DNA from 2 places in the Micromonospora sp. NPDC050276 genome. Region 1 is predicted to be linked to the other one. Evidence: predicted binding sites of a transcription regulator. Region 1 holds the regulator's gene; the other holds the start of a gene.
What was found. Region 1 encodes HrcA, which represses chaperone genes, less so after heat shock. Its sites were predicted from a motif close to GGTTNGCACNCTCNNNNNGAGNGTGCNAACC; they were not measured.
Positions count from the first base shown of each region.

Region 2: groL (chaperonin GroEL) is a predicted target of HrcA. The motif match lies at 3,942-3,972, and genes of this name have one in related genera.

Region 1 covers NZ_JBITJA010000021.1:9,826-17,474, reverse strand. Annotated here, with positions in the region: gene ACIBF8_RS29510 (enoyl-CoA hydratase-related protein) at 148-936, opposite strand; gene hemW (radical SAM family heme chaperone HemW) at 956-2,179, shown strand; gene ACIBF8_RS29500 (DUF4870 domain-containing protein) at 2,247-2,873, opposite strand; gene hrcA (heat-inducible transcriptional repressor HrcA) at 3,099-4,121, shown strand; gene dnaJ (molecular chaperone DnaJ) at 4,197-5,342, shown strand; gene ACIBF8_RS29485 (16S rRNA (uracil(1498)-N(3))-methyltransferase) at 5,344-6,078, shown strand; gene ACIBF8_RS29480 (SDR family NAD(P)-dependent oxidoreductase) at 6,167-6,928, opposite strand; gene ACIBF8_RS29475 (histidine triad nucleotide-binding protein) at 7,027-7,386, shown strand; gene ACIBF8_RS29470 (serine hydrolase domain-containing protein) at 7,383-7,649, shown strand, end outside.
Region 2 covers NZ_JBITJA010000012.1:72,033-79,681, forward strand. Annotated here, with positions in the region: gene paaN (phenylacetic acid degradation protein PaaN) at 1-1,532, shown strand, start outside; gene ACIBF8_RS24440 (GNAT family N-acetyltransferase) at 1,677-2,207, opposite strand; gene ACIBF8_RS24445 (cold-shock protein) at 2,419-2,622, shown strand; gene ACIBF8_RS24450 (hypothetical protein) at 2,719-3,894, shown strand; gene groL (chaperonin GroEL) at 4,168-5,790, shown strand; gene ACIBF8_RS24460 (hypothetical protein) at 5,847-6,095, opposite strand; gene ACIBF8_RS24465 (GNAT family N-acetyltransferase) at 6,175-7,107, opposite strand; gene ACIBF8_RS24470 (S8 family serine peptidase) at 7,177-7,649, opposite strand, start outside.

The sequences.
Region 1 (7,649 bases):
GCCGGTTCGAGGTCGGCTCCGCTGTCGCGTACCGGTCGGCGACCTTCCCGCTCTGGGCGCGATCTCACCTGCCCGTTCCTGTCACCCGCCCCGGAGGTCTGTCGCGCGCGTCACCGGGTAGCGCGTCACCGGGTAGGCGGAAACGCCTCAGCCGTCGAGAGCGGGCACCCAGCGCGCCGGTCGACGTTCGCGGAACGCGGTGACCCCCTCGCGTCCCTCGTCGGAGAGGAAGTAGCCGGTCGAGACGGCGGACAGCCGGGCCAGGTCGGCGCGCAATTCGGCGGTACCCGGACGGCGCAGCAACTCCTTCGCGCCGGCCAGCGCCCCGGGCGCGCCGCGCACCAGCGAGTCGCAGTAACCCCGTACCGCGTCGTCCAACCCGTCCGCCGGGACCGAGGCCGTGACCAGCCCGATGTCGGCGGCCCGGCGACCGTCGAAGGTGTCCCCGGTCAGGTACAGCTCCGCGGCGGCGCGGGGGTGCAGCCGCGGCAGCACGGTCGCCGAGATCACCGCCGGAATCACCCCGATGCGTACCTCGGTGAACGCGAACGTCGCCTCATCGGCGCAGACCGCCAGGTCGGCGGCGGCGATCAGGCCCAGCCCGCCGGCCCGCGCCGGCCCGCCGACCCGGGCCAACACCGGCTTCGGGCACTCCCAGAGCGCCGCGAGCACGTCGCCCAGCATGCCGGCCGGCACCGTGCCGCTGGCGTACGCCGCGGCGGTCTCCTTCAGGTCCGCGCCCGAGCAGAAGACCGGGCCGGTGTGGTCGAGCACGATCACTCGGACCACCTCGTCGGCGACCGCGTCCGCCAGCCCGGCCAGCAGTTGGGTCATCAGGCCGGTGGAGAGCGCGTTGCGGTTGTGCGGGCTGTCCAGGGTGAGGGTGGTCACCCCACGGGCCGTGGCGACCCGCACGAGGACGTCGGGAGAGGTCATGCCGGGCACACTAGTGGCCATGCCCGGCGTCCTTCCAGATGGTGAGACCGTCCCCGTCGACGGATCGTTGCCCGCCACCGCCACCGCGGCGGTCGGCGCGCGCGGCTTCGGCGTGTACGTGCACGTGCCGTTCTGCGCCAGCCGCTGCGGCTACTGCGACTTCAACACCTACACGGCAGCCGAGCTGGGCGGCGGTGCCAGCCGGGAGGGGTACGCCGACACCGTCCTGGCCGAGCTGGCGCTCGCCGCCCGGGTGCTCGGCGACAACCCGCCGCCCCGGGTCGATACCGTCTTCGTCGGCGGCGGCACTCCCACCCTGCTCCCCGCCGACGACCTGGCCCGCATCCTCGACGCCATCGACCGCACCTGGGGGCTGGCCGCCGACGCCGAGGTGACCACCGAGGCCAACCCTGAGTCGGTCACCCCGGAATCGTTGAAGCTGCTGCGGACCGCCGGCTACACCCGGATCTCGCTCGGCATGCAGTCCGCGTCCCCGGGAGTGCTGGCGATCCTGGACCGCAAACACAGCGCCGGCCGGGCCACCGCCGCCGCCCTGGAGGCGCGCGACGCCGGGTTCGAGCACGTCAACCTGGACCTGATCTACGGCACTCCGGGGGAGCGGGCCGAGGACTTCGCCGGCTCGCTGGAGCAGGTCGTGGCCGCCGGGGTGGATCACGTCAGCGCGTACGCCCTGATCGTCGAGGACGGCACCCGGCTCGCCGCGCGAATGCGACGCGGCGAGCTGGCGTACCCCAGTGACGACGTGGCCGCCGACCGCTACCTGGCCGCGGAGGCCGCGCTCGACGCGGCCGGCCTCTCCTGGTACGAGGTTTCCAACTGGGCCAGCACCGAGCAGGCCCGCTGCCGGCACAACCTGCTCTACTGGACCGGCGCGGACTGGTGGGGGCTGGGGCCGGGGGCGCACAGCCACGTCGGCGGGGTGCGCTGGTGGAACGTCAAACACCCCACGGCGTACGCCCAGCGGTTGGCCGCCGGCGCGTCGCCCGGACTGGCCCGCGAGGTGCTCACCGTCGACGAGGCGCACATGGAGGACGTGATGCTCCGGCTGCGGCTGGCCAGCGGCCTGCCGCTGGCGGTGCTCGACGCCACCGGCCGGGCCGGCGCCGAGCGGGCGCTGGCCGACGGTCTGCTGGCTGCCGACGAGTACGCGGCCGGTCGGGCCGTGCTCACCCTGCGCGGCCGGCTGCTCGCCGACGCGGTGGTGCGCGACCTGCTGCCCTGAGCAGGACCGCTGCCCCCGGGCGAGGGCAGCGGTGCTCCGGACCGGCCGGGAGAGCGGCCGGCCCGGGTCACTTGATGAAGTTCGCCGTCATCGGATAGCGGTACGGGGTGCCCTCGTTGGCCTTCATGCCGGCGATGATCCCGAACAGGATCTGGATCACCACGACGGCGATGCTGGGCAGGAAGAGCAGGCACCAGCTCACGAAGAGCAGCACGAACGCGATGATCGACCAGAGGATCTGGAAGTTCAGGGCGGCCAGGGCGTGCGCCCGGACGGTCGGCGACTGCTGGCCGCGGGCCAGGTAGGCGATGAGCGGGGCGACGAAGCCCAGCGGACCGAAGCTGACCAGCGCGCCGACGGCGCCGCCGAAGTGCGCGACCAGCGCCCAGGTCTTGTCCTCGTTGTTGGCGTAGCCGCCGCCGGGGCCGCCGTACGCCCCACCGGTCGGGTAGCCGCCGGCCGGGGGATAGCCCCCGGGCGGGGGATAGCCGCCTGCCGGAGGGTAGCCGCCTGACGGCGGTTGGTCACCGGTGGGCGGCGGATAGCCACCGGGCGGGGGATAGCCGGCCGGGCCGGGTGCCCCGGACAGTGGTGCGGTGGGCGGCTCGGCCGACGGGGATGGGCCCGGCGAGGTCGGCTCCGGCGGGTAGTTGCCGGGGTCACCCGAGCCGGGAGGGCGAGGAGGTTCAGTCATGGATGTCACGGTAGGGGCCGGTGGCAACGCCGCACCAGAGCGATACCGCCCGGCGATGCGGGCCGATCGGCCCAGCGGGGTGGCGCGGGCCGCACCGACGGGTGGCCGTTGATCATCGCGTCGGCGGGCCCGCCGACGTAGACTGGCACTCGTTACAGTCGAGTGCCAGGACGGTCTGGTCGGCCTACGGTGCCGGCGGCCGACGTGCGACAGGAGGTGCGGAGGATGGGTCTCGACGACCGGAAACTCGCCGTGCTCCGCGCCATCGTCGAGGACTACGTCTCCACCCAGGAGCCGGTCGGCAGCAAGGCGCTGGTCGAGCGGCACCAGCTCGGGGTCTCCCCGGCCACGGTCCGCAACGACATGGCCGTGCTGGAGGAGGAAGGCTACATCCGGCAGCCGCACACCAGCGCCGGCCGGGTGCCCACCGATCGCGGCTACCGCCTCTTCGTCGACCGGTTGTCCCGGGTCAAGCCGCTCAGCCCGGCCGAGCGCCGCGCCATCGAGCGCTTCCTGGTCGGCGCGGTCGACCTCGACGACGTGGTGCACCGCACGGTCCGGCTGCTCGCGCAGCTGACCCGGCAGGTCGCGGTCGTGCAGTACCCGAGCCTGGCCCGCTCCTCGGTGCGTCACCTGGAGCTGGTGCCGATCTCCACCACCCGGCTGATGCTCGTTATGATCGCCGACACCGGGCGGGTGGAGCAGCGGCTCGTGGAGCTGCCCGGGCCGGTGTCCGCCGACAACGTCACCGACCTGCGCCGACTGATCAACGAGAAGCTCGCCAACGCCCGATTGTCCGAGACGCCACCGCTGGTGCAGGCGCTGGTCGAGGAGGCGCCGCCCGAGCTGCGTCCGACCATGACCACGCTCGCCACCGTCCTGCTGGAGACGCTTGTCGAGCGGCACGAGGAGCGAATCGCCCTCGCCGGCACCGCGAACCTCACCCGGGGCGGCCTGCTCGACTTCCAAGGCTCGCTACGGCCGATCCTCGAGGCGCTGGAGGAGGAGGTCGTGCTGCTCAAGCTCATCGGTGAGACCGAGCCGAGCACGACCCGGGTGCTGATCGGCGACGAGAACGAGTTCGACAACCTGCGCGCCGCCTCGGTGGTCAGCACCGGCTACGGCCCGGGCGCCACCATCGTGGGCGGCCTGGGGGTGCTGGGGCCGACCCGGATGGACTACCCCGGCAACATCGCCACGGTGCGCGCCGTGGCACGCTACGTGGGCGAGTTGCTGGCCCAGAACTGATTGGTCAGGGCCGATGCGGCCGGCTGCGGCCGCCGACCGGCGCAACGCGAGACGAACATGAGGACACGGAACGCAGTGGCCAGGGACTACTACGGCATTCTCGGTGTGAGCCGGGAAGCCTCCGATGACGAGATCAAGCGCGCCTACCGCAAGCTGGCGCGCCAGTTCCACCCGGACGTCAATCCGGACCCGGAGGCTCAGGAGAAGTTCAAGGACATCAACGCCGCGTACGAGGTCCTCTCGGACGACCGGAAGCGGCAGATCGTCGACCTGGGTGGCGACCCGCTCGCCCCGGGTGGCGGTGGCGCCGGCGGGCCGGGGGGTCCCGGCGGGGCCGGGCCGTTCGTCGGCTTCCAGGACATCATGGACGCGTTCTTCGGCGGAGCGGGCGGTGGCGCCCGTGGCCCACGTCCGCGTACCCGGCCGGGCGCCGACGCGATCCTGCGTCTCGAGCTCGACCTGCACGAGACGGCGTTCGGCGTCGAGGCGCCGATCACGGTCGACACTGCGGTGCTCTGCACCACCTGCTCCGGTGCCGGCACGGCCGCCGGCACGCACCTGGCCACCTGCGAGGCGTGCGGCGGTCGGGGCGAGGTGCAGTCGGTGCAGCGCACCTTCCTCGGCCAGGTGGTCTCCGCCCGGCCGTGCACGGTGTGCCAGGGCTACGGCACCACCATCCCGCACCCCTGCCCCACCTGCGCCGGCGACGGCCGGGTGCGTACCCGCCGCTCGCTGACCGTCAAGATCCCAGCCGGCGTCGAGGACGGCATGCGGATCCGGCTGGCCCAGCAGGGTGAGGTCGGCCCGGGTGGCGGCACCGCCGGCGACCTCTACGTGGAGATCCACGAGCGCCCGCACGACGTGTACTCCCGCAAGGGCGACGACCTGCACTGCCGGGTCACCGTGCCGATGACGGCGGCGGCGCTGGGCACCCGCCTCACCATCAAGACGCTGGACAGCGAGGAGACGGTCGACGTCAAGGCCGGCACCCAGCCGGCCAGCACGCTGCGGCTGCGCGCCCGGGGTGTGCCGCACCTGCGCGGCACCGGCCGTGGCGACCTCTACGTGCACCTGGACGTGCGCACGCCGACCAAGCTCGACCCGGACCAGGAGAAGATGCTGCGCGACTTCGCCAAGACCCGCGGTGAGGAGGTCGCCGAGCTGTCCAAGCAGGGCGGCTTCTTCTCCCGGATGCGCGACGCGTTCAACGGGCACGCCTGAGGTGTCCGCGCCGCTGTTCCTGGTCGAGGCGCTGCCCACCGGCGACGCGCTGACCCTGGACGGCCCGGAGGGGCACCACGCCGCCACCGTGCAGCGGTTGCGCGTCGGCGAGGAGCTGCTGCTCGCCGACGGCCGGGGCGGCACGGCCGCCGCCGTGGTCACCGCCGTCGGCCGGGGCAGCCTGGAGGTCAGCATCACCTCCCGGGGGTACGCGGACGCGCCCGTACCCCGGATCGTCACCGTGCAGGGCATCGCCAAGGGTGATCGGGGCGAGTTGGCCGTGCAGGCGATGACCGAGGTCGGGGTGGACGAGATCGTGCCCTGGGCGGCATCGCGTTCGGTGACCCAGTGGCGCGGCGACCGGGGCGTACGGGCCCGGGAGAAGTGGGTGGCCACCGCCCGGGAGGCGGCCAAGCAGGCCCGCCGGCCGTGGCTGCCGGTGGTGGCCGGCGCGCCGGACGAGTCCACCGCCACGGTGGCCCGCCGGATCGCCGGTGCCGCCGCCGCCTTCGTGCTGCACGAGGAGGCGCAGGAGCGGCTGACCACCGCCGAGCTGCCGTCCGTTGGGGAGATCGTCCTGGTGGTCGGCCCGGAGGGTGGCATCGCCCCGGCCGAGCTGACCGCCTTCCAGGAGGCCGGTGGTCGACCCGTACGCCTCGGGCCGGCCGTGCTGCGCACCTCCACCGCCGGGGTGGCGGCCCTCGCGGTGCTCGCCACCCGACTGGGCCGCTGGTAGCGCGGCAACGCGCATCCTCAGCGAGATCTTGGAAGGAATGCGCCCCGGGAAGGGCCTTTTTCTTCCAAGATCTTGTCGGAACGGGCGGTCAGCTGCGTAGGTAGGAGGCGCCGTTGAGGTCGACGATCGTACCGGAGGCCCACTCGGCCTGCGGCGAGGCCAGCCAGTGCACGGCGGCGGCGATCTCCTCCGGTTTGCCCACCCGGTCGAACGGGCTCTGCGCCCGGATGGCCGCGCCCTCCTCACCGCGCAGGTACTCGGTGACCATGTCGGTCGCCACGAAGCCCGGTGCGACGGTGGCCACCGCGATGCCGTACGGCGCGAGTGCCACCGCGAGGGACTGGCCCAGCGCGTTCAGTCCCGCCTTGCTGGCGCCGTACGCCGGCTGGTGCGGCTCGCCACGGAACGCGCCCCGGGACGAGACGTTGACGATCCGCCCGCCGCGTTCCCGCATGTGCTGGGCGGCACACCAGATGACGTTGCCGGCGCCGGTCAGGTTGGTCTCCAGCACCTGCCGCCAGCGCTGCTGCCACTGTTCGTAGGAGGTGCCGAAGATCGGGTGCGGGTCGTCCCGGTCGCCGTACGTCCCGGCGTTGTTGACCAGCACGTCCAGCCCGCCGAGCAGCTCGGCGGCCCGGTCGACCATGTCCCGGACCGCGTCCGGGTCGGTGAGGTCGGCGCGGACCACCACGTGCCCGCTGCCAGGGAGCTTCTCGCGCACCTGCTCGGCCGCGTCGGCGGAGTCTCGGTGGTGAAGGGCGACCCGGTCGCCGCCGGCCGCGAACGCCTTCGCCACCGCCCGGCCGATCCCGCGCGAGGCCCCGGTCACGAGTACCGCCCGATTCGTCATGCCGGCCATCCTGCCTCAGCCGTACCTCCCGGGCGAACAGGCCGGCGGCGCATGCTGGGCCGGAGCGCCCCCGGCCCGTTACTCCTTACACTGCCCCGATGGGATCCGACTGCCTGTTCTGCCGCATCGCCGCCGGGGAGATCCCGGCCACCGTGGTCCGGGAGACCGACACCACGCTCGCCTTTCGCGACATCGACCCGAAGGCGCCGGTGCACGTCCTGGTCATTCCGAAGGAGCACTACGCCGACGTTGCCACGCTCGCCCAGGGTGACCCGGCGCTGGCCGCCGACGTGCTGGCGACGTCCGCCGCCGTGGCCGAGGACGAGGGCCTGCTCGGCGACGGCTTCCGGCTGATGTTCAACACCGGCGCGTACGGCGGGCAGGAGGTGTTCCACGTGCACGCGCATCTGCTCGGTGGCGCGCCGCTGGGCCCGATGCTCGCCCGGAACCTGGCGTGACCACGGGTCCGGCGCCCGACACCCGGGTGGCTGAGCACCTGGGCCGGTTGGTCCGGCGGGTACAGGCCGAGGCCCGGGTACCGGCGGTGTCGGTGGCGCTGCACCGGGCCGACCGGCCGCTCTGGAGCTGCACCGTCGGTGCGACCGGCACCGACAGCCCGCTGGGGTCGGACACCCAGTTCCGGATCGGCTCGGTCACCAAGACGTTCACCGCGGTGCTGGTCCTGCAGTGCCGCGACGACGGGTTGCTGGACCTGGACGAC
Region 2 (7,649 bases), on a different contig from region 1:
ACGGCAAGGCCGCCTTTGAGGCGTACCTCGGTGGAGACTTCCCGCTCGACCAGCCCGGCGCGGGCGCTCGGGTCGCCACCGAGACGAGCCCGTTCGGGGTGGAGCTGGCCGTGCGTTACCCGCACGCCAGCCCCGGCGAGTTGGTCAGCGCCGCCTCCGCCGCGCTGCCGGCGTGGCGCGATGCCGGCCCGCAGGCCCGGGTGGGCGTCTGCCTGGAGATCCTCGACCGGCTGCACAAGCACATCTTCGAGCTGGCCAACGCGGTGCAGTTCACCAGCGGGCAGGCGTTCGTGATGGCCTTCCAGGCCGGTGGCGCGCACGCGCTGGACCGGGCGCTGGAGGCGCTGGCTTACGCGTACGCCGAGATGACCCGGCACCCGGGCACGGCGGGCTGGGAGAAGGCCGCCGGCAAGGGCGACCCGCTGCGGATGACCAAGACGTTCCACGTGGTGCCGCGTGGGGTGGCGCTGGTGATCGGCTGCAACACCTTCCCGACCTGGAACTCGTACCCCGGGCTGTTCGCCTCGCTGGTCACCGGCAACCCGGTGATCGTCAAGCCGCACCCGCGCGCGGTGCTGCCGCTGGCCATCACCGTGAAGTACGCCCGGGAGGTCCTCGTCGAGGCCGGCTTCGACCCGAACCTGATCATGCTGGCCGCCGAGGCGCCCGGCGAGAAGCTCGCCAGCGACCTGGCCCTGCACCGCTCCGTCAAGATCGTCGACTTCACCGGCTCCACCGAATACGGCGACTGGTTGGAGACGCACGCCCGGCAGGCATCGGTCTACACCGAGAAGGCCGGCCTGAACACCGTCGTCATCGACTCCACCGACGACTTCGCCGGCATGTGCCGCAACCTCGGTTTCACGCTGACCCTCTACAGCGGGCAGATGTGCACCACCTCGCAGAACATCCTCATTCCCAGCGGGGGCATCGAGACCGACCAGGGGCACAAGAGCTTCGACCAGGTGGCCGGCGGGATCGCCGCAGCGGTCGGCAAGCTCACCGCGGACCCGGCCCGGGGCGTGGAGCTGACCGGCGCCATCGTCAACGGCGGGGTGCTGGAGCGGCTGGCCGAGGTCACCAAGGTCGGCGAGCCGGTGCTGGAGTCGCGGGCGGTGGCCCACCCGTCGTACGCCGACGCGGTGGTGCGTACCCCGACGATCGTGAAGCTGACCGCGGACGACGCGGAGACGTACGGCCGGGAGTGGTTCGGACCGATCTCGTTCGCGATCGCCACCGACTCGACGGCGCACAGCCTGGAACTGCTCCGCCGGACGGTCGGCGAGAAGGGCGCGCTCACCGCCGGGGTCTACTCGACGGACGAGGCGGTGCTGGACGCCGCCGAAGCGGCGGCGGTCGAGGTCGGGGTGCACCTGTCCTGCAACCTCACCGGTGGGGTCTTCGTCAACCAGTCGGCGGCGTTCTCCGACTTCCACGGCAGCGGGGCGAACGCGGCGGCCAACTCGGCGTTGACGGACGGGGCGTACGTGGCCAACCGGTTCCGGATCGTGCAGTCTCGGCGGCACGTCTGATCTGTGGTTGCGGTTGGGGTTACCCCGGGCAGCCCGCCGTGGGCACGCTGGTCGCCTCTTGGCGGTGATCAAGAGGTTTGCGTCAACATTGGTGCTTGTTCTGACGCAAACCTCTTGATCAACGGGGTCAGGTGGGGGTTGGGGTCAGGCTGGTCGGCGCATTTGTAGCTCGGTCAGGGCTGGGATGGTGGGGTGCGGGACCCGTACGCCGGTGTCTTTGAAGCCCAGGCGCTGGTAGGCGCGGTAGGCCCGGTCGTTGCCGACCACCACCTCCAGCAGCAGCTCCGGTCGGCCGCAGGCCCGCGACCAGGCGGCCACCTCATCGATCAGCTCGCCGAGCAGCCCGCTGCCCCGCCAGGTCGGCGTGACGTACACGGCGTAGATCACGGTCAGCCCGGGTTCGTTGGGGGCGGTCGTGCCCCCGGCGTGCCCGACCAGCCGGCCGCCCGGGTCGGCGACGAACTGCGCGTTGTGGGAGCCGGCTGAGGTGTACGCGACCCGGGCGGCGAACTCGTTGTGCGGTCGGGCTGCCGCGTCCGCCAGGGTCTCCAGGAAGGCCAACGGCGCGTCGGCGAGCATCTCCAGGCGAAGCGCCCGCATCCGAGCGGCGTCCGCCGGCCGGACCCGGCGGATCTCCGCGCGCCGTAGGGCGGGTGAGCCGGTGTCGGTGGTCATGCCCGCATGCCTACCACAGGGGATGGACGCCACGGGCAGCCCCGACGTGTGTCCGATTTGTGGCCGTGCGCGGCTGTCACTGCTCGTGTAGCGTGCGATTTCGGTCACCTGCTTCAATGGCGGTCATCGATCGCTGAGTCGGTGGTCCGAGGCGCCCGGCTGCGCCGTGCGCCGGGTCAGGCAACACCGCGCAGAGTGAGGGAAGTGCACCGTGGCACAGGGCACCGTGAAGTGGTTCAACGCCGAAAAGGGCTACGGCTTCATCGCCGTCGACGGCGGTCAGGACGTGTTCGTCCACTTCTCCGCGATCGAGATGGACGGTTACAAGGCGCTGGACGACGGTCAGCGGGTGGAGTTCGAGGTCGCCCAGGGTCAGAAGGGCCCGCAGGCGGAGCACGTACGCGTCATCGGCTGAGATTCCTGACCGGTCGGCCCCCGCGAGTCGGGGCTGCGGCAGAGCCGCGCAGCCGGGAAGATCGTGAACCGTTCCAGCCAATGCCGAGGAGCGTTCATGACTGACCAGCCGCCCCCGCCCACTCCGCCCTCCGGGCCGGGAGAGCCGGGCCCGTCCGACCCGTCCTCGCCCGCTGGCGGTTCCAGCCCTGCCGGCCCGCAGCCTGGCCCACCGCCTGGCCCGCCGCCCGGCTGGCAGCCAGGTCTGCCTCCGGCTGGCCCGCCGCCGGGCTGGGATCCCGCGCAGGGCACCTGGGGTGCGACCCCGCCGTCGCAGGGGTGGGTGTTCCCGCCCACCGGTGGCTACCCGCCGGGAGCGGGACCCTATGGCGGGCAGCCGTGGTATCCGGGGGCGCCGGTCGGCTGGTACCCGTCGGGTTACGGCTACGACCCGAACGACCCCCTGGTCACGCCGCCGGGCGCCGGTCTCGGTGGCTGGTTCAACCGGTGCGCGGGAGCGCTGCGCCGCGGGTGGCGGCAATTGGTACCCATCATGCTGCTCACCCAGGTGCTGCCCGCGGCGGTGCTCTCGGTGATCTCCCTCGGCGTCGACCCGTCGGCCAACTGGGCTGCCCAGGCCGAGTCGAATCCGACCGCCGCGCTGCCGGACAACTTCGCCGCCGAGTTGCTGAGTCTCCTGGTGGTGTTGGTCGGTGGCAGCCTGTTGGTCGGTTTGGTGCAGGCCGTCGGGTGGGCCGCTGGCACCTGGGTGATCTCCCAACAGGCCGCCGGTCAGCCAGCCAGCCTGGAGTCGGCGCTGCGCTACGGCCTGCGTCGGGCGCTCGGGCTGTGGGGCTGGACCCTGCTGATCAGCGTGCTCATCGGCGTCGGGTTCTGCTTCTGCGTGCTGCCCGGCATCTACCTGGCCTTCGCGCTGAGCATGGCCGGCCCGGTCTACCTCTTCGAACGCCACAACCCGATCGGTCGATCGTTCCGGATGTTCCACGACCGGCTCGGCCTGCTGCTCGGTCGAGTGGCCCTGGTGGCCCTCGCGGTGATCGTCGGCACCCTGATCCCCGCTGGTCTGGAGGGAGTGGGTACCTCCGCGCTCGGTACGGATCCGCTGGCGTCGCCGGGCACCGCCGTCGGGGCGGTGGTGGTGATCGGGATCACCGCCGTGCTGGCGCTGCCCGCCCATCTCGCCCAGATGATCGGTCTGCTGGTGACGTACACCGAGCAGCGGGCCCATGAGGCACCGGTGAACAGCGCTGGACTGGCTGCGGAACTCGGCTGAGCGGCAGCATCGTGCTTGCACTCGGCAGGGGAGAGTGCTAAACAAGTCATTGGCACTCGCATACCGTGAGTGCCAATGGTCGGGACGGTGGGGCCAGGTTGCATCGGCGTGGAGACGCCGGGGCGGCACATGGCCGGTCGTCGCGGGCTATCCGGCCCGGCCGAAGGACGTCGTCGTCGCCAGGTGGCGACGTCCCAAGGTGCGTACACCAGGCGGCCCATCCGGGGGCACACATCTCGGGTGGCCCGTGAGTGTCCAGGAGGACAACGCCGTATGGCCAAGATGATCGCGTTCGACGAAGAGGCGCGCCGCGGCCTCGAGCGGGGCATGAACCAGCTCGCCGACGCCGTAAAGGTGACCCTCGGCCCCAAGGGCCGCAACGTCGTGCTCGAGAAGAAGTGGGGTGCCCCCACCATCACCAACGATGGTGTGAGCATCGCCAAGGAGATCGAGCTCGAGGACCCGTACGAGAAGATCGGCGCTGAGCTGGTCAAGGAGGTCGCCAAGAAGACCGACGACGTTGCCGGTGACGGCACGACGACGGCGACCGTCCTGGCCCAGGCCCTGGTTCGCGAGGGCCTGCGCAACGTGGCCGCTGGCGCCAACCCGATGGCCCTGAAGCGGGGCATCGAGGCTGCGGTCGCGAGCGTCTCGGAGGAGCTGTCCAAGCTCGCCAAGGACGTCGAGACCAAGGAGCAGATCGCCTCCACCGCCTCCATCTCCGCTGGCGACAGCACCGTCGGCGAGATCATCGCCGAGGCGATGGACAAGGTCGGCAAGGAAGGCGTCATCACCGTCGAGGAGAGCAACACCTTCGGGCTGGAGCTGGAGCTCACCGAGGGTATGCGCTTCGACAAGGGCTACATCTCGGCCTACTTCATGACCGACCCGGAGCGTATGGAGGCCGTCTTCGACGACCCGTACATCCTGATCGCCAACAGCAAGATCTCGTCGGTGAAGGACCTGCTCCCGATCCTGGAGAAGGTCATGCAGTCGGGCAAGCCGCTGCTGATCATCGCCGAGGACCTGGAGGGCGAGGCCCTGGCCACCCTGGTGGTCAACAAGGTCCGTGGCACCTTCAAGTCGGTCGCCGTCAAGGCGCCGGGCTTCGGTGACCGCCGCAAGGCCATGCTGACCGACATCGCCATCCTCGCCGGTGGCCAGGTCATCAGCGAGGAGGTCGGCCTCAAGCTCGACGCCGCCAGCCTCGACATGCTGGGCCGCGCCCGCAAGGTCGTGGTGACCAAGGACGAGACCACCATCGTCGACGGTGCCGGTGACGCCGAGCAGATCCAGGGCCGGGTCAACCAGATCCGGGCCGAGATCGACAAGAGCGACTCCGACTACGACCGGGAGAAGCTGCAGGAGCGGCTGGCCAAGCTGGCCGGCGGCGTTGCGGTGATCAAGGTCGGCGCGGCCACCGAGGTCGAGCTCAAGGAGCGCAAGCACCGCATCGAGGACGCCGTTCGCAACGCGAAGGCCGCCGTCGAGGAGGGCATCGTCCCGGGTGGTGGCGTCGCGCTGGTGCAGGCCGGCAAGACCGCCTTCGACAAGCTCGACCTGGTCGGCGACGAGGCGACCGGTGCGAACATCGTCAAGGTCGCGCTGGACGCCCCGCTGCGGCAGATCGCCGTCAACGCCGGCCTTGAGGGCGGCGTCGTGGTGGAGAAGGTCCGTAACCTCGAAGCGGGTCACGGTCTCAACGCCGCCAACGGCGAGTACGTCGACCTGCTGGCCGCGGGCATCATCGACCCGGCCAAGGTGACGCGTTCGGCGCTGCAGAACGCCGCTTCCATCGCGGCGCTCTTCCTCACCACCGAGGCCGTTGTCGCGGACAAGCCGGAGAAGACCCCGGCTGCCCCGGCTGGCCCGGGTGGCGGGGACATGGACTTCTGAGTCCAGTTCCGACACCGAACGGGGCGGGCCGCTGACGCGGTCCGCCCCGTTCGTCGTCAGGTGGGTAGGGGACGCTGGTTGCGCCGTTTCTGTGCCCGGTTGTACGGCGGAGGCAGGTGGATCGGCGCGTCCACCATCTCCTGCGGCTCCTCGACCGGCGATGGCTCACCGTCGGTGGTCATCTCGGCCAGTTGCTCGGCATCGCCGTAGTCGAGCCGGTCGAACGGCAGTTGGCCGGGGAGTTCACCGATCGGTTTCCAGGTGATCGGCGGGCCGTCCTCGGTCTGGTTGTCATCCGTGGTCATGGCTGCCTCCTCTACCGAAACGGTAGGGGGCGTCGATGGCCCGATGCGGGCGAATGGATCCATGTCCCGTTTGACGTGTTTATTCCGTCAACGTCCGTCGGTACAGGAAGAAGACCCGCTCGATCCAGGCGCCCGCGCTGCCCGAGTAGAACGGCACCGGCCCCACCCAGCCGATCTGTGCCCGGTCCAGCCCTGCCGCCCGCTGGTCGCGTAGGCAGCGCCGCAGCAGCACCCCGCCGATGCCCGACCCCTCGGCGGCCGGTGCGGTGCCCATCGGCCCGAACCAGCTCGGCCGCGACGACCCGTACGCGGCGAAGCCGAGCACCTCGCCGTCCCGCTCCGCCAGGTGGCAACCGGCGTCGGCCCGCCCGACCGACCCGGCCAACTCGCCGTCCCAGGTGCCGCCGAAGGTGGACCGGGCGAACGCCGTCAGCGCCGGCAGATCCGCCGGCTCCGCCCGGCGTACGGTGACACCCTGATCGGCCAGCCGCCGCTCCGTCGCTTCGGTGGACCGCAGTGCCGGCGACCCGTCGTACGACAGGTCGGCGGTCATGTTCCAGGCGGTCCGGTCCTGCTGGTAACCGAGCGCGAGGGCGGCGCAGACCGCCGGCGTGTAGCGGACGTCGATGCCCGGCCACGCGTAGTACGGCGGGTTCCCGGCCAGCAGCACCTCGGTCACGCCGCGCTCGGCGAGCACCTGCTCGGCCCGGCGCACCAGCGAACGGCCGACGCCTCGGCGGCGCTGCTCGGGGAGGACCGCGACCAGGTCGACGTGCCCGATGCCCGGCTCGGTCGACGACTCCGAGCAGATCAACACCCCGACCAGGTCCGCGCCCCGGTACGCGCCCAGCGCCACCACCTGTCGGTCGGCGGTGGCCCGAGGCCAGAGCACGTCCACGATGGGGTTCGCCTCGGTGGCGTCCTCGGGCAGGTCCAGTGCCTGCTCGCAGAGCTGCACGACGGTGGGGGCCAGGTCGGCGGTCAGCTCGGTGACGGTGATCTCGGCGTCCATGGTCGCCGACCCTAGATCACCAGGTGCCCGGGCCGCACCCCCATCCGACGCTTCAGTAAATAAGCCTGCCTATTGCTGGGCGGCACGCACGGCCGCGTAGGCGTCGACCTGGCCGGCGCCCGTGACGTTCGACGGAGCGCCGCAGGCGTCGGAGGGGCTGTCGGAGCGGTAGGTGGGCGTCGCCGCCGTGGCGGTCTCCCGCAGGATCTGCCGGGTCCGGGTCACGTCGCCAACCAGCGCCGGGTTCGCCGACCACATCAGCGCGACCACCCCGGCCACCTGCGGAGTCGCCATCGACGTGCCGTCCAGCGCGGCGTACGTGCCGCCCGGCATGGCCGACACCACGCCCACCCCCGGTGCCAGCACGTCCGGCTTGCCGGTGCCGTCCGGCACCGGCCCGCGCGAGGAGAACTCGGCGACCCGCCGCTGCGCGTCCACCGCGCCCACGGTCAGCACGTCCGCGTACGGGGCCGGCGGATCGTCGATCGACGCACACCATGGCCCGGTGTTGCCGGCCGCGACGGCCACGAAGATCCCGGCGG